One region of the Mesorhizobium sp. M0293 genome, then DNA from elsewhere that is predicted to be linked to it. Evidence: riboswitches for the same ligand, from Rfam matches in the RefSeq annotation. Region 1 holds a riboswitch; the other holds the start of a gene.
The links. Region 1 has a riboswitch for thiamine pyrophosphate ahead of NKJ06_RS23000 (YkoF family thiamine/hydroxymethylpyrimidine-binding protein). Riboswitches for the same ligand answer to the same signal wherever they lie in the genome.

Region 1 (9,914 bases):
CCCTTATCGCGTTGCTGGCGGGCCTCAATGCCTATGACAAGCCGTCGATCTTCACCGACCTGAATATGCAGTACGCCCCCTGGATCACCAAGGAGCGGCTGCGCGACCACGGCATACTGCTGGTCTGGCCTGGGCGCGACGTGCCACCCTATCTGCAGGCGTGGCTGGGTAACGTCCCGGTCAAAACCGTTCTTTTCGACTGGTCGCTCAGGGCGCCGCCGGTGGCGGTCAGCTTTGCCGCCGTTCCGCCCGGTGCGCCGCAGTTGCCGGGTGTGATCGACAGCCTCGCGCGACCGAGCAACTGAAGCAGATCAGCTGGTCCGCTGGACGAAGAAGGTGACAATGCCCATTTATGGGGAGACCAACTTGCTTTTGCGCAATTCTCAAGGGAAAGCGCTATGCGCTTTTCCCGGGAAACCCCTACATTTTCCCGGAATTGCTTTTGAGGAGACGTGATATGGCGACTTCGACCGAACGCGCAGTCCTTGCCGGCGGCTGCTTCTGGGGTATGCAGGATTTGATACGGCGTTACCCCGGCGTCATCTCCACCCGTGTCGGCTACAGCGGCGGCGACGTGGCCAACGCCACCTATCGCAACCATGGCAGCCATGCCGAAGCCATCGAGATCAATTTCGATCCGGCCATCATAAGCTATCGCACGCTGCTGGAGCGCTTTTTCCAGATCCACGATCCGACGACCCGCGACCGGCAGGGCAACGATGTCGGGATGAGCTATCGCTCGGCGATCTACTACACCAGCGACGAACAAAAGCGCATCGCCGAGGACACCATCGCCGATGTCGAGGCCTCGGGTCTGTGGCCGGGCAAAGTCGTCACCGAAGTCGCGCCCGTCGGTCCCTTCTGGGAAGCCGAGCCTGAGCATCAGGACTATCTGGAGAAATACCCCAACGGCTACACCTGCCACTTCGTCAGGCCGGGCTGGAAGCTGCCGGTTCGCGAAAAGGCTGTTTCGTAAACTTCACAACAGGCGGTTCTGCCATGCATTGCCGCTCGACAAGGTCGTCGAGCGGCTTCATCGCATCCCAAACCCCTTTCAGTCAGTCAGTGCGCCTGGTCGCTTCGGTGAAGCCGTCGAGCCTTCCACCGATGTCCGAAAGTGCCCATGATATTGGCGTTGTCGAGGAGTGCCCGATTGTGCTGACGCCCAAAAGAAGCCGCAGAGCATACGCTCGCGGCTTCCTCGGTTGCCAGCAATGGCCTACTTACCGCAATGGTTGTCATTGACCGTCGGCACAGAGGTGCCCGGCGAGGTGTGGGTGGCGTCAGGCTGCGCGCCCTGCGGGCCGGCCGGGCAATTTCGATCTGCGTTCGAATTCATGTCGCCGGTCGTGCTGTTGGTTATGCCGAGGTCGACAGTACCGGGGCTGACCGTATTCGGCGAGGCCGGGGTGTTCGGCTCCACAGTCACCGACTTCCCGCTGCCGACGCCATCGCCATTTGCGTTATTGCTACCGGCACTTTGCGCCATGGCTGATGTGGCCAGACCAATCGTGAGAGCCGAAGCTGCGAGGATTTTCATGAACATGGTTTGTCTCCATTTCTGTGAACTCGTCGCTTGTTTCTACGAAGGTGATCGCATTTGCGACTGTGGGGACAACCGGTCGCGGCAGCGAAGGTTCCCGATAAAATTCTGCTCCAGCAGCATCGGCGGCTTCGACCAAGGACCAGGCCTGGCGCAATGCTTTTTGGTGCAGCGCGCTGAAAAAATGGCTTTCACTTCGGTTTGATTGGTGCTTTAACCCGCGCATCCACAGGGGTGCTCCGTACGGTCGGGGCTGAGACGGGGGCGGCAAGCCCACAGACCCTAAAAGCTGATCTGGGTAATACCAGCGGAGCGAGGCGGGCCATGTTTTCAGGCGCACAGATTTCCCTATACCCCATGGCCGACGATTTCGTCGGTGTCATTCTTGGCGCGCTGGGCGCGCTCGATCCCTACCGCGACAAGCTCCGGATCGAGACCGACGACATCTCGACCCTGCTGGTCGGGCCGCCCGAGGTGCTGTTTCCAGCCATGCGCGACCTCTTCGTGGCGACGGCGCGCAGCGGCAAACATTGCGTGCTGTCGGCTACCATTTCACGCGGCTGCCCGGGCGAGCCGGATGACCCGATCTGTCGCTCCGATGCGCTTGGCGGACCTGTCGGGCCACTCGGCCCGCGCAGTGATGCGGCCATCGCGGCGGTGCGCGGCGCGGCTTCGACTGGCCAGCCGGCGGCAGCGCAGTTCTCGCTCTATGTGATGGGCACCGACGACCATATGGACGAGATTTACGGCTGCATCGATTTCCTCAAGCAGTCGGGTGTCTATGAGCTCTCCAAGCATTTCTGTACGAAATTGCGCGGTGATGCGGGCGCGATCTTTTCGGCGCTTGACGCAGCATTCTGCCGCTTCGGACCGGGTGCCGGCCACGTAACCCTCGATGTCACGGTCTCGGCCAACAGCCCGTCGGCTGTCTGAAGCTGCCGCTGCTCTCCGGCCGTCAAAGGTCATCTGCCGTGGTCTCACCATCAGTCGCTTCGCGCCCGATCGCGAGCCTTCTTGTCAAGGCGGTACCGGCGATGATGTCGGTCGGACTGCTCCTGCTGGCCTGGGAGCTTTATGCCACCTATTCCGGCATCAAGCCGACGATACTGCCGGCGCCATCGCGCGTCCTCGCGCAAGCGATGCTCAATCGCGAGGCGCTGGTCGACAACGCCGTTCCGACTATCCGCGCCACGCTGCTTGGCTTTGCCTGTTCGCTCAGTGCCGCCTTCGCGCTGTCGATGCTGGTCGACTTCTTCCAGCCGCTGCGCCGCGCGTTGTTTCCCGTCTTCATCGTCAGCCAGACATTGCCGCTGGTGGCGATCGCGCCGCTTGTGGTGCTGTGGTTCGGCTTCGGGCTGGCGCCCAAGATCATGCTGGTGTCGCTGGTCACCTTCTTTCCGATGCTGGTGGCGTTGGTCGAAGGTTACGAGTCGACCGAGGCCGAGATCGGCCAGATGCTGCGCGCCATGGGAGCAGGGCGCTGGCGCGTCTTCGTGCTGGCGCGGCTGCCTTCGGCGCTGCCTTACTTCTTTGCTGGCCTGAGGATCTCCATCACCTATGCCGTGGTCGGCGCTATCTTCGCCGAATATGCGGGTGCGGCGAAGGGCTTGGGCATCTATATGCTCAACGCCAAGAACAATTTCCGCCCCGACCTGGTGCTGGCCGCCGTCGGCGTCAGCGCAGCGCTTACACTTGTCCTTTTCGGGTTGACTGTACTGTTGCAGCGCCTTGCCATGCCTTGGGAGCACGCCGGCAACGAAACCGCCGGGAAGGGGCCGTGGCGATGAGCCGGCTCGAGCTGCGGCATCTTCGCAAGGCGTTCGGTGGGCTCGACGTGCTGGCCGATATTTCGCTGAGTGTCGGCACTGGTGAATTCGTCTCGATCCTTGGGCCCTCGGGCGCCGGCAAGTCGACGCTGTTCCAGCTTCTGACCGGCACCGAGCATGGCGAGGGCGAGATGTTGTTCGACGGCGCGCCCCTCGATGACCACGGCAGGCATTTCGCCTTCATGCCGCAACGCGACGCGCTGATGCCGTGGCGGCGCGTCCTCGACAACACGACGCTCGGGCTCGAAGTGCAAGGCATCAGGCGCAAGGCGGCGCGGGCACGTGTTGCGCCGCTGTTTGCCGAGTTCGGGCTCGCTGGCTTCGAGCGGCATTTTCCCGCTCAGCTGTCCGGCGGCATGCGCCAGCGCGCGGCCCTGCTGCGCACAGTTGTGCAGGAGCGCGACATGCTTTTGCTCGACGAGCCATTCGGCGCGCTCGACGCACTGACGCGCACCGCGATGCAACGCTGGCTCGAGCAGATGTGGCGTCATCACCGCTGGACGGCGCTGCTGATCACCCATGACGTGCGCGAAGCCGTGTTCCTGTCCGACCGCATCTACGTGCTGTCGGCGCGCCCGGCCCGCATCGTGCGTGAAATCAAGGTCCCGCTGCCGCGCCCGCGCAGCCTTGGCGGCGATGCCGCGCGGAAGGCAAGCGCGCTCGAGGCCGAGATCCTCGACACCATCCTCAACCCGCACCAATCCAAAGGACACGACCATGACTGACTTGACGCGCCGGCAGGCTTTGCTGCTGACCCTCGCTACCGGCCTTCCCTTGATTGCCGGATCGGGGCGAGCCTGGGCACAATCGGCGGCGCAAAAAGTCACCGTCGCACTCGACTGGACGGTCAACACCAATCACATCGGCCTGTTCGTCGCTCGCGACAAGGGGTTCTATTCCGAAGCTGGACTCGAGGTCGAGATCCTGCCTTACAGCGATACCGGTGCTGGCACGCTGGTCGCCAACCGCGTCGCCGATTTCGGCATCAACGGCACGATCAGCCTGTTCACCCAGAAAACCGCCGGGGCCGACTTGAGAGCCGTCTATGCCGTGGTGCAATCCGAAACCGGCCGCGTGGTTTTCAATGCGGCACGCAGCGAGATCAAAAGCCCGAGGGACCTTGACGGCCTGACTTATGGCGGCTTCGGCAGCGCCTGGGAGAACGCACTGATCGGCACCATCATCCGCCACGACGGCGGCAAGGGCAATTTCGAGACGGTGACGCTCGGCACCTCAGCCTATGAGGCGCTGGCCAATGGTTCGGTCGATTTCACGCTCGAAGTCTCGACCTGGGAGGGTGTCGAAGCCGAGCTCAAGGGCGTCAAACAGCGCAGTTTCGTCTATGCCGATTACGGCGTGCCCGACGAGCACACGACACTGATCTCTTCGAGCGAAGCCTATCTCCAGGCAAATCCGAAACCTGCCGCCGCCTTCGTCCAGGCAACGCGGCGCGGCTACCAGTTCGCTGTTGATCATCCCGATGAGGCGGCAGCCCTATTGGTCGCCGCCAATAAGGACACGCTGACCAATCCGGCACTGATCGAGGCTTCGCTGAAGATGCTGGTCGACGGCCATTATCTGCGCAGCCAAAGCGGCGCCATCGGGACGATGGATCCGGCCAAGATGGAAGCGATCGGCGACTATCTCTTCGCGTCCGGAATCCTGCGCGATGCCGATGGCAAAGTTCTGACACAACGCCCTGATTTCGCGAAGTATTTCAGCAATTCAACCCTGGGGTAGGGAGCCAATCGGGTCTTCGACCTTCGAGGAAATGGCTGGCCAGCCAAAGAAGCTCACGAGGTGCGGCAGCTCTACGTCAGACCCACAGATCAGCAGACCCGACCAATTCAATTCCGGACGATCTCATAGAGCAGAGTGGTTTTGATGTGTCGCCCGGGTTCACCCTGCAGCGACAGGGCGGCTGCGTAGAGTTTTGCTACGGCTGGCAGAGACCTTCGAATTCCCGACTGACATTGGCAATGGCAGTCATCTCGGCGGGAGTGCCGCCAGCGTTGATGAAAGCGTCGGCCAGCAGCGACCAGTCTCCGTCGCTGGCAGCGGCGGCCGGCAGACTGCCATTCTTCGCTGCGCCGAAAGCGTGGAACAGGGTGGCGCCGACCTTGTCCATGTCGATCAGGAAATCCTGGTCCGGCGTGCCGAGCGCATCCGGCCCTTCACGAAGGTAGTTGTTGCAGATGGCAGCGGTTTCCCGCGCCATGACATGGTTGAGCATATCCGATTGTGCACGCAGCGCTTCGGCGGCGTTGCCGTCCGGAGCCGAGGACAGCAGGGATGCGTATCTTCGCCTGAGATCGGCGACAGCCATCCTGCTCGTATTTCGCACCTGATCGACATTTCCAAGTCTGGCCATGGCCGTGATTTTTTCCACGACGACGTCGTAGTCGTCTGGAAACTCCTGCTTGATTGCCTTGAAAATCTGGCTTCCTTGGCTCTCAATCTGTTCGCTTACCTGAGCTGTGGTCAGCATCTGTGGATCGGGCGAGCCCGCCACCGTCTGGTAAAGATATTTGCCGCCGGCAAAGCCGAGCGCCCAGGGCAATACCTTTATCGCAACAAACGACAAAGCGGCGACCGCCGCCACACCAAAGCCTTTCCAACGTCCCATCCACCGGCCCTCCCTGACCCTGTCTAGTTCGCGCCGAGGCTCCGCGCCTTCTTGCGGTCGGCTTCGGCGCGCTTTTGGTTACCCTTGGCGTCCCACGCCCTGCTCCGCACTTTATAGGCGGCGGCGAAATCCGGTTTGAGCTTTATCGTCTGGCTCAAATCGGCGATGGCCCCGTCATAATTCGCCTTGCCGATCCGAATCACCCCCCGGCCCAAATAGGCAAAGGGATTCTTCCCGTCGAGGCTGAGCGCCTTTTCGAAATCACGTAACGCTGCGACGTCCTCATGCCTGCCCATCAATATAAGGCCTCGATGGGCATAGACCCTTGCGTCCTTGGTATTGAGACTGATGGCCTTTCCGTAGTCAGCAAGCGCTCCGTCGTAATCTCTTTGGAAACCGCGGTTCTGACCACGGTCGTAGTAAGTCTCGGCAAAATTCGGATTGAGCGTGATTGCCTGACTGTAATCGGCGACGGCATGAGCGTAGTCGCTCTTGGCCTCCCAGACCATTGCTCGGGCCAGATAGGCGTCGTGGAATGCGGGAAAGAGCGCAATCGCCTTGTCATAAAGCGCTATGGCGCCGTCATAGTCGTCCCTCTCGTGCAGCGTCCAGCCCTTGCTGAACGCCTGCGCAGCCGGCGAAGCGTTACTTGGCTTGATCGCCCCCTCGCCAGCCTGGCCAGCGGCTTCGCCTGATGTCTTTGAGGCGTTCGCCGCTGCCGCAGCCTTGCGGCCTTTGCGGGCAATGGCCAGCTTTGGGTCGAGCTTGAGTGCCTGGTCGTAGTCGGCGATGGCCTGATCGTAGTCGCCCTTGGCGAACCAGGTGCTGCCGCGCCCGAAATAGGCAGGTGCGTAGCCAGGTTCGATTTCGACCGCGCGGTTGTAGTCGGCGATGGCACGATCCAATTCGTTCTTCTTGCCCAAGGCGATGGCGCGGCCGAGGTAAGCGTCGAAATAGGTCGGATAGAGTTCGATCACCTTGCCGTAGTCATCGATAGCACCATCGTAGTCGCCCTTCTCGGCGCGCGACAGTCCTCGCCCGACATAGGCTGCTGCCTTTCTTGGATCGAGCGCGATCGCGCGGCTGTACTCAGCAATCGCGCGATCGTATTTGCGCTTCGTGTAGAACGCATCGCCGCGATCCATGAAAGCCTTGAGGTTCTTGGGATCAGAGCCGACAGCATCAGGCGCGGCGGCCCCTTTCTTTAACGCAGTCACCGCCGCCTTGCGGGCGACCGCGTAATCGCGGTTGCCCGGATTGAGTCCTATCGCCTGGTCGAAGTCGGCAATGGCGCCGCTGTAGTCCTTGTTGTCGGCCCTTTCTATGCCACGTCCATAATAGCTGGGAGCATCCTTCGGATCGATTTCGATCGCCGCCGAGTAGGCTGTGATCGCTCGCCCGGCGTCGCCCTTGACGTGCCAGGCCATGCCTATGCAGAAATAGGCATCCAGCAGTTTCGGATCGACCATGGCCGCCCGGCCGCAATCGAGGAGAGCACCTTCGGCATCCTCGGACGTGGCCTTGGCCATGCCCCGGCGAACATGGGCAGAGAGCAGGTCCGGTACGAGCCGGATCACCTGATCATAGTCGGCAATCGCCCGGTCATACGCTCGCTTGGCGGACCAGGCATTGCCGCGGCCAAAATAGGCGAGGGGGCTGTCGGGGTCGAGCGCGATCGCCTTGTCATACGCGCCGACTGCCTGGTCATACTTGCCCGCATTCGACAGACTGTCGCCGTGCTGTACCGCGGCAAGAACGCGCGGGTCTGTCGCCTGGACGAGTTCCGCCATCCTGACGGCGGAACGCTTGCCGCCGGACTTGGCGCTATTGCCGGCGTTCCGCGGAGTGGCACGTTTGGTGCCAACCGCGTCGTCCTGTCCCAACGCCGCCAACGCCGCCTTACGGCTGACGAGGTAGTCCGCATTGTCGGGGTCGAGCTTGATTGCGTGGCCGAAGTCGGCGATAGCCTCGTCATAGTCCTTCCTGTCGGCTCGCGCCATGCCGCGCCCATAGTAGCTGGCGTCGTCCTTCGGATCGATCTCGATGGCTACCGAATAGGCAGCGATCGCGCGCGCCAGGTCGCCCTTGGCGTGCCAGGCCATGCCTTTGCAGAAGTAAGCGTCGCGCACCTTTGGATCGAGTGTTGAAGCCCGGTCGCAGTCGGCGAGAGCGCCATCGATATCGCCTGAGGTGACCTTGGCGAGGCCGCGGCGAGCATGCGCCGACGCCATATTGGGGGCGAGGTGGATGACATTGTCGTAGTCGGCGATCGCCCGCTCGTAATCGCGTTTGGCTGCCCAGGCCTTGCCGCGGCCGAAATAGGCGAACCGGTTGTTCGGATCAAGTGCGATCGCCTTGTCATACGCGCCGATTGCCTGGTCGTATTTGCCCATATCCAGGAAGGCGTCACCGCCCAGGATCGCTTCCAGGGCGCGCCAATCGGTTGACTCCAGGGCCTTGGCTGCCAGCGTGTCTTCCGTGGCCGCCATGTCGGAAACGGCGGCTTGGGGTTCTGGCGCATCCGCAGGCGCGGGCGCCTTGCCTTCGACGTTCGCATCATGTTCGCGACAATTTCCCGTCCGCTCCGGGTCGAGTTCGATGGCGTGCCGGCAATCCGCCGCCGCCCCGGCTAGATCTCCCTTCAGCGTCTTGGCGCGACCCCGGCTGAAATAGGCATCGGCATTGTCCGGATCGAGGCTGATAGCGCTGTCGAAATCGAGAATAGCGCCCTCGATGCCATACTTGGACAGCCGCACCATGCCGCGCTCGACCAGGATTTTGGCGGCGCCAGAATCCCCGATCTCTTCCCCTGCAGCGGATGCGGCTGGCTGGACTTCGTCTGCGACCTGTTCATTGCAGGTACCTGTCCGTTTCGGATCGAGCTTGATCGCCTGCCTGCAGTCGGCGGCAGCAATCACATAATCTCCTACAGACGCGCTGGCCAGGGCGCGATCGTAATAGGCGTCGGCATTGTAGGGATCGAGCCGGATTACAAAGCTGAACGAGTCTATGGCGGCCCCGACATTCCCTTGTATCTGCTGGTCCAACCCCTGCTGCAGATTCCAGGCAATGGCGGCGGAATTGTCCTGCCGCGGAATGGCCATCGCTTCCTCCCCAGGCAGAGCTTCGCCGCCCATCATCTGCTCGTTGCAGGCGTCGGCCCGTTTCGGGTCAAGTTTTGTCGCTTTTCGGCAGTCGGCGGCGGCGCGGTCCAGATCGCCCTTGCGCGTCAGCGCCAGCGCACGGCCGAAATAGGCGGCGGCATCCTTCGCGTTGAGGTCGATCACCTTATCGAAATCAGCTATGGCGCGATCATCGTCGCCTGTATTCGTCCAGGCGACGGCTCTGTTATAGTAGCCATCCGCACTGCCGGGGGCGATCTCAACCGCCCTACTGGCATCGGCAAGCGCGCGCGGCCAGTCGCTCTTGCCAATCCAGGCTGCGCTTCGATTGGCATAGGCGTCGACGCTTTCCGGATCGAGGCTGATGGCATGGTCGAAATCAGCTATCGCAAGGTCGTAGTCGCCCTTGGAGGCGTGGGCGATGCCTCTGTTGACATACACTGTGGCGTCTTGTGGATCGAGGCGGATCGCCTCGTCATATTCGGCGATAGCCCTGTCATGGTCGCCCTTGCGTTGCCAGGTGGCGCCGAGACTGTTGTGCGCCTTGTTGTTTTGCGGATCGACCGTGAGCGCCTGCTCGAAATCGATAATGGCCGCGTCGGTCTTGCCTTTGCGAAAAAAGGCAAGGCCACGGCTGTAGTAGGCATCGCCGGAGTCGGGCTCGAGGCTGATGGCGACGTTGAAATCAGCGATGGCGCGGTCGTTTTCCTCCTTGCAGTACCAGGCAGCCCCGCGATTGAAGTAGGCCGAGGCCTCTCTGGCATCAAATGTGATCGCCTCGCTGTAGTCGGCGATCG
Region 2 (9,914 bases), on a different contig from region 1:
GACGGTGGCGCGCGACACGCGCTCGAGAAAGCGGCGGTCGTGCGAGATGACGATCAATGCCGAGGAGGTGCGGATGAGTTCTTCTTCCAGCCATTCGATCACCGAGAGATCGAGATGGTTGGTCGGCTCGTCAAGCAGCAGGATATCGGGCTCTGGCGCCATGACACGGGCAAGGGCCGCGCGCCTTGCCTCGCCGCCGGACAGATCGTTCGGCTGCTCCTCACCCGAGAGGCCGAGATGCTCCATCAGATAGCTGGCGCGGTACGGATCGTCGGCGGGGCCTAGTCCGGCCTCGACATAGGCGCGGACCGATGCAAAACCCTCCATGTCGGGCATCTGCGGCAGATAGCGGACGGTCGCCGAAGGCTGGCGGAACACCTCGCCGTCCTGCGGCTCGATCAGGCCGGCGGCGATCTTCAGCAGCGTCGACTTGCCCGACCCGTTGCGGCCGACCAGCGCTATCTTGTCGCCGGCTGAAGCCGTCAAGGCGGCACCATCGAGCAGCGGCGTGCCGCCAAAGGTCAGCTTTATCCCGTCGAGATTGAGAAGGGGCGGGGCCATGTCAGCTTTCAGGTAAGGGATAGGGATGAGCGAGCAGCATCGCACGGCCATGATCCAGCGCGATTTCGAGGCGGCCCTTGACCTCGTTGGAGATGGTCAGCGACGAGCCGAACGCCACCTCGACGTGGTTCAGCGGCCATTTGGCGCCAGTCACGGTCAGGCCGGTGAGTTCGGAAAAGCCGAGTACCGAAAACAGCGTGCCGTTGGCATAGTCGAATCCAGCCTTGCCGTGGAGCAGGGGAACACCCTCCTGGGCGCCGCTGGTCAGGAGCACATCAGTCCCTGCCTCGGCCAGCCGCAGGGCAAGCGCCAGATGCAGGAAAGCGTGGTCGGCGCGCTTGCCGCCGAAGGCGCCGGCGAGCACCAGGCTGGTGGCGCCGAGCTCCAGTGCGGCGGCTATGGCCAGTTCGCCATCAGTCTTGTCCTTTTCGGCCGGGAAAGTCCGGCGGGGGACAGTGGCGAGATCGTCCGGCAGATTGGCTGGCACCGAATCGAAATCGCCCACCCACAGCTCCGGCACGAGATCCAGCAGCCGTGCATGGCCGATGCCGGCGTCGGCGGCGATGACGCGGGAGCCTTCGACCTGGCGGTCGAGCCGTGGCGTGCGGATGAGATCGCCGCCAAGCAGGATGGTGAATGTGCTCATATCGTGTGGCCCTTACCAGCCCGGCACGGGAAACGGAAGGCGGCAAACTCCCACTTGCGTGGGGGATCGGCCGGGCCTATGTGTCGAAACGCTCTAACGGGGTGCCGGACGCGATCTTCGCGGACCGGCTGAGAGGCAGTCTCGCCAACCCGCTGAACCTGATCCGGTTTGTACCGGCGGAGGGATTAGACGTTTCGGACAGTCCGACGCCTCAATTCCTTTTAATTCGAACGAAGGAGGCGCCGATGCGCACGCTTTTATACGCTCTTGTCTCAGCAATGACCGTGGTCCTGTCCGGGCCGGCCTTAGCCAAGGACAAGCTCACCGTCTACACCTATGAGAGTTTCACCGCCGACTGGGGTCCGGGTCCCGTGGTGAAGAAGGAATTCGAGGCCGAATGCGGCTGCGATGTCGAGTTCGTCTCGGTCGCCGATGGCGTGGCGCTGCTTAACCGCGTCAGGCTGGAAGGCGCTTCGACCAAGGCCGATATCGTGCTCGGCCTCGACACAAATCTGACCGCCGACGCCAAGGCCACCGGCCTGTTCGCACCGCATGGCGCGGTGACGGATGTCACTGTGCCGGGCGGCTGGAGCGACGACACTTTTGTTCCCTTTGACTACGGTTACTTTGCTGTCGTCTACGACACCGAGAAGCTGAAGACGCCGCCGAAGAGCCTGAAGGACTTGGTCGAAGGCAGCGCCGACGACAAGATCGTCATCCAGGACCCACGCACCTCGACGCCGGGCCTCGGCCTGCTGTTGTGGGTCAAGTCTGTCTATGGCGACAAGGCACCGGAGGCCTGGGCCAAGCTCAAGGCGAAGGTGCTGACCGTGACGCCGGGCTGGAGCGAGGCCTATGGCCTGTTCACCAAGGGCGAGGCGCCGATGGTGCTGTCCTACACGACCTCGCCGGCCTACCACATGGTCGCCGAGAACACCGAGCGCTACCAGGCGGCCTCCTTCGAGGAGGGCGAGTATCTGCAGATCGAGGTGGCGGGCATCACCACCACGGGGGCCAAGAACCCGCTGGCGGCAAAGTTCATGGCCTTCATGACAGGGCCGAAGTTCCAGGATGCCATCCCCGAAACCAACTGGATGTTCCCGGCCGGCAAGACCGACAAGCCGCTCAACCCGGCCTTCGACAAACTGGTCAAGCCGACCAAAACCTTGCTGTTCAGCCCGCAAGAGGTCGCCGCCAACCGCAAGGCTTGGGTGGATGAATGGCTGGCGGTGATGAGCAAGTAATTTGGTCCTATGATCGAAAGATGAGTGCTCTACGGCGCCCCCCTCTGTCCTGGCGGACATCTCCCCCACAAGGAGGGGGGCGCGAAGGAACGCGGCCTTCGCTAAGAACCTCAAGTCAGGTGGTCCAGCGTGCAGCGCGCGTCTGACGCCCGCATCACCGCTGGCACCCTGGCGCTCGCTGCAATAGCGCTGCTGATCGGCGGCGCGTTTGCCGGCCTGCTTTTCGAAGGCGCCCACGATCTTTCGGGCGCCTGGGCAGCCTTCGATCCCTATCTGCTTCGCGTCATTCGCTTCACGCTCTGGCAGGCGGCGCTGTCGACGCTGCTTTCCGTCGGGCCGGCGCTGTTCGTGGCGCGGGCGCTGTCGCGGCATCCACGCTTCTTCGGCCGCAGCTTCATCCTGCAGCTGTTCGCCGTCCCGCTAGCGCTGCCGGCCATCGTCGCGGCCCTCGGCATCCTGGCGCTTTATGGCCGCGCCGGCTATTTCGCCGATGTGCTCACGGTGATCGGCGGCGGAAGCTGGCCGGGTATCTATGGCCTGTCCGGCATTCTCGTCGCCCATGTGTTCTTCAACCTGCCGCTGGCGACGAGGCTGTTCCTCGAGGCGCTGCAGACCATTCCATCCGACCAATGGCGGCTGGCGAGCCAACTCGGCATGGCGGCACGGCCGGCGTTCCGGCTGATCGAATGGCCAACGCTGCGTGCGGCATTGCCGGGTGTCGCCGGGCTTGTCTTCATGCTCTGCATCACATCCTTCACGATCGTGCTGACGCTCGGCGGCGGGCCGGCCGCGACGACACTGGAGGTCGGCATCTACCAGGCGCTGCGCTTCGATTTCGATCCCGCGCGGGCGGTGACGCTGACGCTGCTGCAGATCGCCTTGACCCTTATCATGGTGCTGGCACTGACGCGGCTGGGCGCCAATGTGGTCGGCGACACCAATCTGCCGGTTGCGCAACGCCGCTATCTCTCGATCAACGGAAGCGAGACCTGGCTGAACGCCATGCTCATCGCCTTGGCGCTGCTGTTCGTCGTCGGGCCGATGGCGGCGACGGTGACGGCCGGGTTGGGTGCCGATCTCGGCCGGCTGGCCGGTGAGGCCACTGTCCGACAGGCGACGCTGACCAGTGCGGTGCTCGCCTTCCTGTCTGCACTGCTCTCGGTGGTACTGTCGCTGGCGCTGACCGTGGCGCGCCGGGCGCTGGCGCTGAACCGCCGGGCCGGGCCTCGGACAATGCTCGAACATGCCACGGATACAGGCGCCGGCTTTGTCCTTGTCGTGCCACCGATCGTCGTCGGCGCTGGCTGGTTCCTGTTGCTGCGCCATGTTGGCGATGTCTTCGCAATCGCCCCGGTCATGGTCGTCACCGTCAATGCGGTGATGGCGATGCCGTTCGCCCTGCGCGCCGTCCGTCCCGCCTACGATGCGGCCAGCGAGCGTCACGAACGGCTCTGCGCACAGCTCGGCATCGCGGGCTGGAACCGGTTGATGCTGGTCGACTGGCCGTCGCTGCGGCGGCCGCTCGCCACGGCCTTCGCTTTCGCCATGGCGCTGTCGCTTGGCGATCTCGGTGTCATTGCCTTGTTCGGCAGTGATTCCGTGCAGACATTGCCCTACCTTCTCCTGGCGCGCATGGGCAGCTACCGCACGCAGGACGCCTCTGGCCTGGCACTGCTGCTAGGCCTCGTCTGCCTCGCGTTGATCGTGGCGGCACACTGGCTGGGAAGGGAGAGGGTCCGGGATGCATGACGGGGCGGCCAGCAAGCTTGAGAAGGGCGCGCCGGTGCGGCTGGACAAGGTGTCGTTCAGCTACGGCGAGGCGCCGCTTGTCTTCGACGTCGAGTTTGCTGCGGCGAAAATCACCGCCATCATGGGCCCGAGCGGGTCGGGCAAGTCGACGCTGCTCAATCTGGTCGCCGGCTTCGAGACGCCACAGTCGGGCCGCGTGCTGATCGGCGGCGCCGATGTCAGCGCCGAGCCGGCCTCGGTGCGGCCGGTGTCGATGGTGTTCCAGGAGAACAATCTCTTCGCGCATCTCTCCGTCGAGCAGAATGTCGGGCTGGGCCGCTCGCCATCCCTGCGGCTGACCGAGGCGGACCGCGCCGCGATCGCCGAGGCGCTTGCGCGCACCGGTCTTGGGGGCAAGGAAAAGCGCCTGCCGCGCGAACTTTCCGGCGGGGAACGCCAGCGTGTCGCCCTGGCCCGCGTTCTGGTGCGCGATCGGCCAGTGCTGCTGCTCGACGAACCCTTCGCGTCGCTCGGCCCCGCTCTGCGCGACGACATGCTGGATATGGTCGCCGCCGTTCATGCCGAGCGGGGCATGACGGTGCTGTTCGTCACCCACCAGCCGGAAGACGCACGGCGTATCGGCGAGCACATGGTGTTTCTCGACGATGGGTTGGTCGCCGCAACCGGCAAGGCGGATGATTTTTTCACCGGGACTGGTCCGGAAGCATTCCGGCGCTATATCGGCGCGAGTGCGGGGGATGCCGTATCACGAGATGTTGCCCGGAAGCGGACATAATTTACGGTCAAACCGGCTCCAGGCGACGTGGCGCTTGCTTGCCTTGGCTGGAGGAGTGTGGCTAGGTCCGCCCTACTGGTCCGGCACAGGCCGTGATTTGCCTGCAGTATCCGCCGCCTGCCCCGAGGGACATGCAACGGATACTGCAGTGGTTTGAGATATAGCGCATGACACATTTCGAAGATCGCCCCCGATTTTCGTGATCATGCGCCGGGACCCGAAAGGAAGCCGTTCTGGCGATCGGCGCTAACACACTACGAATGAAACCGCTGGCGCGCTTTCTTGCGCTGGCCGGCTTTGCCGTGGCGCTGGCGAGTTGCCAGATGTTCACGCCGCCGGCGGTTCAGGAATCCGGCTTCCAGCCGTCCGACAAGCCGATCACGGTCGACAATGTCGGCGCCAACAATAAACTCGCCGAATTGGCCAAGGCGCAGCATCCGCGCATCCTGGCGACCTATGGCGGCGAATATTCCGATCCCAAGCTCGAGCGCATGGTCGCCAAGGTGGTCGGCAATCTGACGGTGGTGTCCGCCAACCCGACGCAGACCTATCGCATCACCATCCTGAATTCGCCCAACGTCAACGCCTTCGCGCTGCCGGGCGGCTATCTCTACATCACCCGTGGCCTGCTGGCGCTGGCCAATGATTCGGCAGAGCTTGCCGCTGTCATCGCCCATGAAATGGGCCACGTCACCGCCAATCACGGCCTGCAGCGCCAGCAGCTGGAGGCCGAGGAGGGCTTGGCGACGAAGGTGGTTTCCGATGTGCTGGGCGACAGCCCGACCGCCAAGGCGGCACTGCTCCGCGGCAAGCTGAGGCTCGCGCAATTCTCACGCAACCAGGAGCTGGAAGCGGATGCCATCGGCATCAAATCGATCGGCGAAGCCGGCTACGATCCTTTCGCCGCCGGCCGTTTCCTGCAGTCGATGTCGGCCTACACGGATTTTCGCTCGATCAGCGGCGCCACCGACGCCAGTCTCGACTTTCTGGCCACGCACCCCAATACGCCGCAGCGCATCGATCTGGCGCAGCGCCATGCCCGCCAGTTCGGCGCGCCGGGCGTTGGCACGCGCGACCGCGATTCCTTCCTCGCCGGCGTAGACGGCCTGCTCTATGGCGACACGCCCGAGGAAGGCTATGTGCGCGGCGAAACCTTCCTGCATCCGGGCCTCGGCCTCTCCTTCTCGGTGCCACAGGGCTTCATCATCGACAATTCGGCCGCCGCGGTGACGGCAACCGGCCCCGGTGACATGGCGATCCGCTTCGACGGCGTCTCGATCGACAAGAACCGCGCGCTGACCGACTATATCCGCAGCGGCTGGGTGGCTGGTCTCGACGACAGCAGCGTCAAGCAGGAGACGATCAACGGCAACGAGGCGGCGACCGCGCATGCCGGCGCCGAAGGCTGGCAATTCGACATTGCCGTGATCCGTGCCGGTGGTCAGGTCTACAGGCTGCTGACCGCGGCACCTTCGGCCAGCACCACGCTGGACGCGGTCGCGCGTTCGGTCAGCGGATCGTTCCGTATCCTGAGTGCTGCCGAAAAGGCGGCTCTGAAGCCGCTGCATATCCGCGTCGTCACCGTCCAGCCGGGGCAGACGATGGGTTCGCTTTCTGCTCAGATGGTTGGCGTCGACCGTAAGCTCGACCTGTTCCGCGTGCTCAACGCGCTGTCGCCGGGCGCTGCGGTTTCGGCCGGCGACAAGGTCAAGATCGTCACCGACAAATAGACCCGTTGCGACCTGCCCGATGCGGTCTCCCTTGCGTCATGAGGTCAGGCGGCAGTCGCCATGAACTCCGGGTTCTGCTTCACCAACGCGACCTTGAGCTTTTCCATGGCGCGGGCCTCGATCTGGCGGACACGTTCCTTGGAAATGCCGAGCGTCTCGCCGAGCGCTTCGAGCGTCGCGCCCTCGTCGTTCAGCCGGCGTTCCTCGATGATCCGCAGTTCCCGTGCGTTGAGCGCGCGAAGCGCCTCTCTCAGCCAGAGAGAGCGGCGGGCGACATCGATCTTGTCGCCGACGATCTCGTCGGGCAATGGATCATCCGAGACCAGGAAATCCATGCGCTCGGTCGAACCCGCATCGTCGGCTACCGGCATGTTGAGCGAGGAGTCGGGCGCCGACAGCCGCGAATCCATCATCGCCACATCGGCTTCGGAGACGCCGAGTGCCTCCGACACTTGGCGATAGAGCGTCGCGTTGGACAGCGGCTCGGCGCCATTCGCCAGCCGCGCGCGCAGGCGTCGCAGGTTGAAAAACAGAGCCTTCTGCGCCGAACTGGTGCCGCCGCGCACGATCGACCAGTTGCGCAGTATGTAGTCCTGCATCGAGGCGCGGATCCACCATGTCGCATAGGTCGAAAACCGCACCTCGCGCTCCGGCTCGAAACGAGCGGCGGCTTCAAGCAGGCCGACATGGCCCTCCTGGACCAGATCGCCGAGCGGCAGGCCGTAGTGGCGGAATTTGGAGGCCATGGAAATGACCAGCCGCATATGGGCGACGGTGATGCTGTGCAATGCGTTCTGGTCATTGTCCTCTTTCCAGAGCAATGCCAGCCGATGTTCCTCGTCACGTTCGAGGTAGGGAGCCCTCATTGCCGCGCGGACCATGACCCGTCCTGCCGTGTCTTCCATCATGAGGCGCTCCCTGGCTCAGGCGATGCGGATGACCTTGCAAACTTGGCTGGCGCCCAGGTTGAAATGGCGGCGTCGTGCCCTAGAACAGCCAGAACGTGCGGTGTGCGGGAATGGTTCCCTGGTTGCTGCCAGGCGAATCGTATGGCTTGAACGATGTCTGCACGGACCGGTAACGGCCTCGAGTGCCGCCAAGAAATGCCATTTAGAGAATCTGATTTCAGAAACGCGCTATTTTTGAAATCATGTTCCTTATTTTTTCCGGTTGTATCTGCCAGTTTCCAGCGCTCACAACATGCCGGGATATCCGGCCAAGGACGGGATCACAGAAAAATGAAATGGCTCAAGTCGCTCATTATCGCCGGAACGCTGCAGGCTCTGGCTGTCACCGCGGGCCATGCCGGTGCCAATCTCGACCAGATCAAGCATGCCGGGGTGATCAAGGTCGGTACGGAAGGCACCTATGCGCCATTCACTTATCATGACACTTCCGGCGCGCTGGTCGGCTTCGATGTCGAGATCGCCAAGGCGATCGGCGACAAGCTCGGCGTCGAGGTGGAGTTCCTCGAAGGCAAGTGGGATGGATTGATCGCCGGTCTCGACGCCAATCGCTATGACGTCGTCATAAACGAAGTCGGCATCACCGACGCCCGCAAGGCCAAGTACGATTTCTCCGATCCCTACATCGCCTCCAAGGCGGTGCTGATCGTGCGCGGCGACAACACCGACATCAAAACCTTCGCCGATCTCAAGGGCAAGAAGTCGGCGCAGTCACTGACCTCGAATTTTGGCAAACTGGCCGAGGCGAACGGCGCCGAACTTGTCGGCACCGATGGCTTCGACCAGTCGATCCAACTGCTTTTGACCGGCCGTGCCGACGCCACCATCAATGACAGCCTGTCATTCCTTGACTTCAAGAAGCACAAGCCCGACGCCAATGTGAAGATTGCCGCGCAAGAGGAAAACGCCGACTATTCCGGCGTCATCGTGCGTAAGGGCGATCCGGAACTGGTTGCGGCCATCAACAAGGCGCTGGCCGACATCAAGGCCGACGGCACCTATCAGAAGATCGCCGACACCTATTTCGGCCAGGACGTTTCGAAGTAATCCTGTGAGGTGGGCCGATCTCCGGCCCATGAGACATATCAAGCGGCGAGCCGTCTTTGACGGCCCGCCGCTTTTGTCGTGATATGTCGACTGCGTTCGCGCCTTGATGAAGCCGCCTCGACCCTTGGAGAGTCTTACGTGCCGCACTGGCTGCAACTGATGCTGGAGTCGCTGCCTTCGCTGTTGTGGGCGGCGCTTATCTTCACCGTGCCGCTGACGCTGCTGTCCTTCATCCTCGGCTTGACCGTCGGCCTCGGTGCAGCACTTGGCCGACTGTTCGGGCCGAAACCGCTGGTCGCGCTTGTGCGCTTTTATGTCTGGATCTTTCGCGGCACGCCGCTCCTGGTTCAGCTGTTCCTGATCTTCTACGGCTTGCCGTCGGTCGGCATCCTGTTCGATGCCTTCACGGCGGCGTTGATCGGCTTCACGCTCAACATCGGCGCCTACACGTCGGAAATCATCCGCGCGGCGATAGGCTCGGTGCCGAAGGGCCAGTGGGAGGCCGCCTATTCGATCGGCATGACCTGGAGCCAGGCGATGCGCCGGACGATTCTCCCACAAGCCGGCCGGGTCGCGGTGCCGCCGCTCTCCAACACTTTCATCTCGCTGGTCAAGGACACGTCGCTGGCGGCCGCGATCACCGTGCCGGAAATGTTCCAGGCGGCGCAGCGCATCGTCGCCACCACCTATGAGCCGCTGATCCTGTATGTCGAGGCGGCGATGCTCTATCTGGCGATGAGTTCGGTGCTGTCGGCCTTGCAGACCCGGCTGGAAATCCGGCTCAACCGCTATGGTGGCTTCCTGGAGGCGCGCTCATGATCGGCCTCACCAACATCGAGAAACGCTTCGGCGACAATCTTGTGCTGAAGGGCGTGACGGTCACCATCGCCGAAGGCAGCGTCACGGCGCTGGTCGGCCCTTCGGGCGGCGGAAAAAGCACTCTTCTGCGCTGTATCAACCTCTTGGAGATCCCGACCTCGGGCACGGTGCGCATCGGCGACGAGGCGCTCGAATTTCACCCCGGCGGCAGGGTTGCTGCCAGGGATATCCAGCGCCTGCGGCTGCAGACCGGCATGGTGTTCCAGAACTTCCAGCTGTTTCCGCACCGCACCGCGATCGAGAATGTCATGGAAGGGCTGGTGACGGTGCTGAAATGGCCGCCGGAGAGAGCACGCGAGCGAGCGCTCGCCCTGCTGG

Region 2: linked by a shared signal. The riboswitch ahead of thiB (thiamine ABC transporter substrate binding subunit) and the one ahead of NKJ06_RS23000 (YkoF family thiamine/hydroxymethylpyrimidine-binding protein) in region 1 are both predicted to bind thiamine pyrophosphate.

The regions. Positions count from the first base shown of each region.
Region 1 covers NZ_JAMYSA010000067.1:16,544-26,457, forward strand. Annotated here, with positions in the region: gene NKJ06_RS22985 (glycosyltransferase family 39 protein) at 1-305, shown strand, start outside; gene msrA (peptide-methionine (S)-S-oxide reductase MsrA) at 458-976, shown strand; gene NKJ06_RS22995 (hypothetical protein) at 1,220-1,546, opposite strand; TPP riboswitch at 1,764-1,877, shown strand; gene NKJ06_RS23000 (YkoF family thiamine/hydroxymethylpyrimidine-binding protein) at 1,868-2,476, shown strand; gene NKJ06_RS23005 (ABC transporter permease) at 2,578-3,330, shown strand; gene NKJ06_RS23010 (ABC transporter ATP-binding protein) at 3,327-4,094, shown strand; gene NKJ06_RS23015 (ABC transporter substrate-binding protein) at 4,087-5,109, shown strand; gene NKJ06_RS23020 (hypothetical protein) at 5,306-5,995, opposite strand; gene NKJ06_RS23025 (tetratricopeptide repeat protein) at 6,019-9,914, opposite strand, start outside.
Region 2 covers NZ_JAMYSA010000107.1:5,982-15,895, forward strand. Annotated here, with positions in the region: gene NKJ06_RS28185 (ABC-F family ATP-binding cassette domain-containing protein) at 1-561, opposite strand, end outside; gene NKJ06_RS28190 (thiamine diphosphokinase) at 563-1,207, opposite strand; TPP riboswitch at 1,295-1,409, shown strand; gene thiB (thiamine ABC transporter substrate binding subunit) at 1,453-2,451, shown strand; gene thiP (thiamine/thiamine pyrophosphate ABC transporter permease) at 2,581-4,200, shown strand; gene thiQ (thiamine ABC transporter ATP-binding protein) at 4,193-4,975, shown strand; gene NKJ06_RS28210 (M48 family metalloprotease) at 5,236-6,705, shown strand; gene NKJ06_RS28215 (RNA polymerase factor sigma-32) at 6,750-7,613, opposite strand; gene NKJ06_RS28220 (amino acid ABC transporter substrate-binding protein) at 7,944-8,717, shown strand; gene NKJ06_RS28225 (amino acid ABC transporter permease) at 8,856-9,536, shown strand; gene NKJ06_RS28230 (amino acid ABC transporter ATP-binding protein) at 9,533-9,914, shown strand, end outside.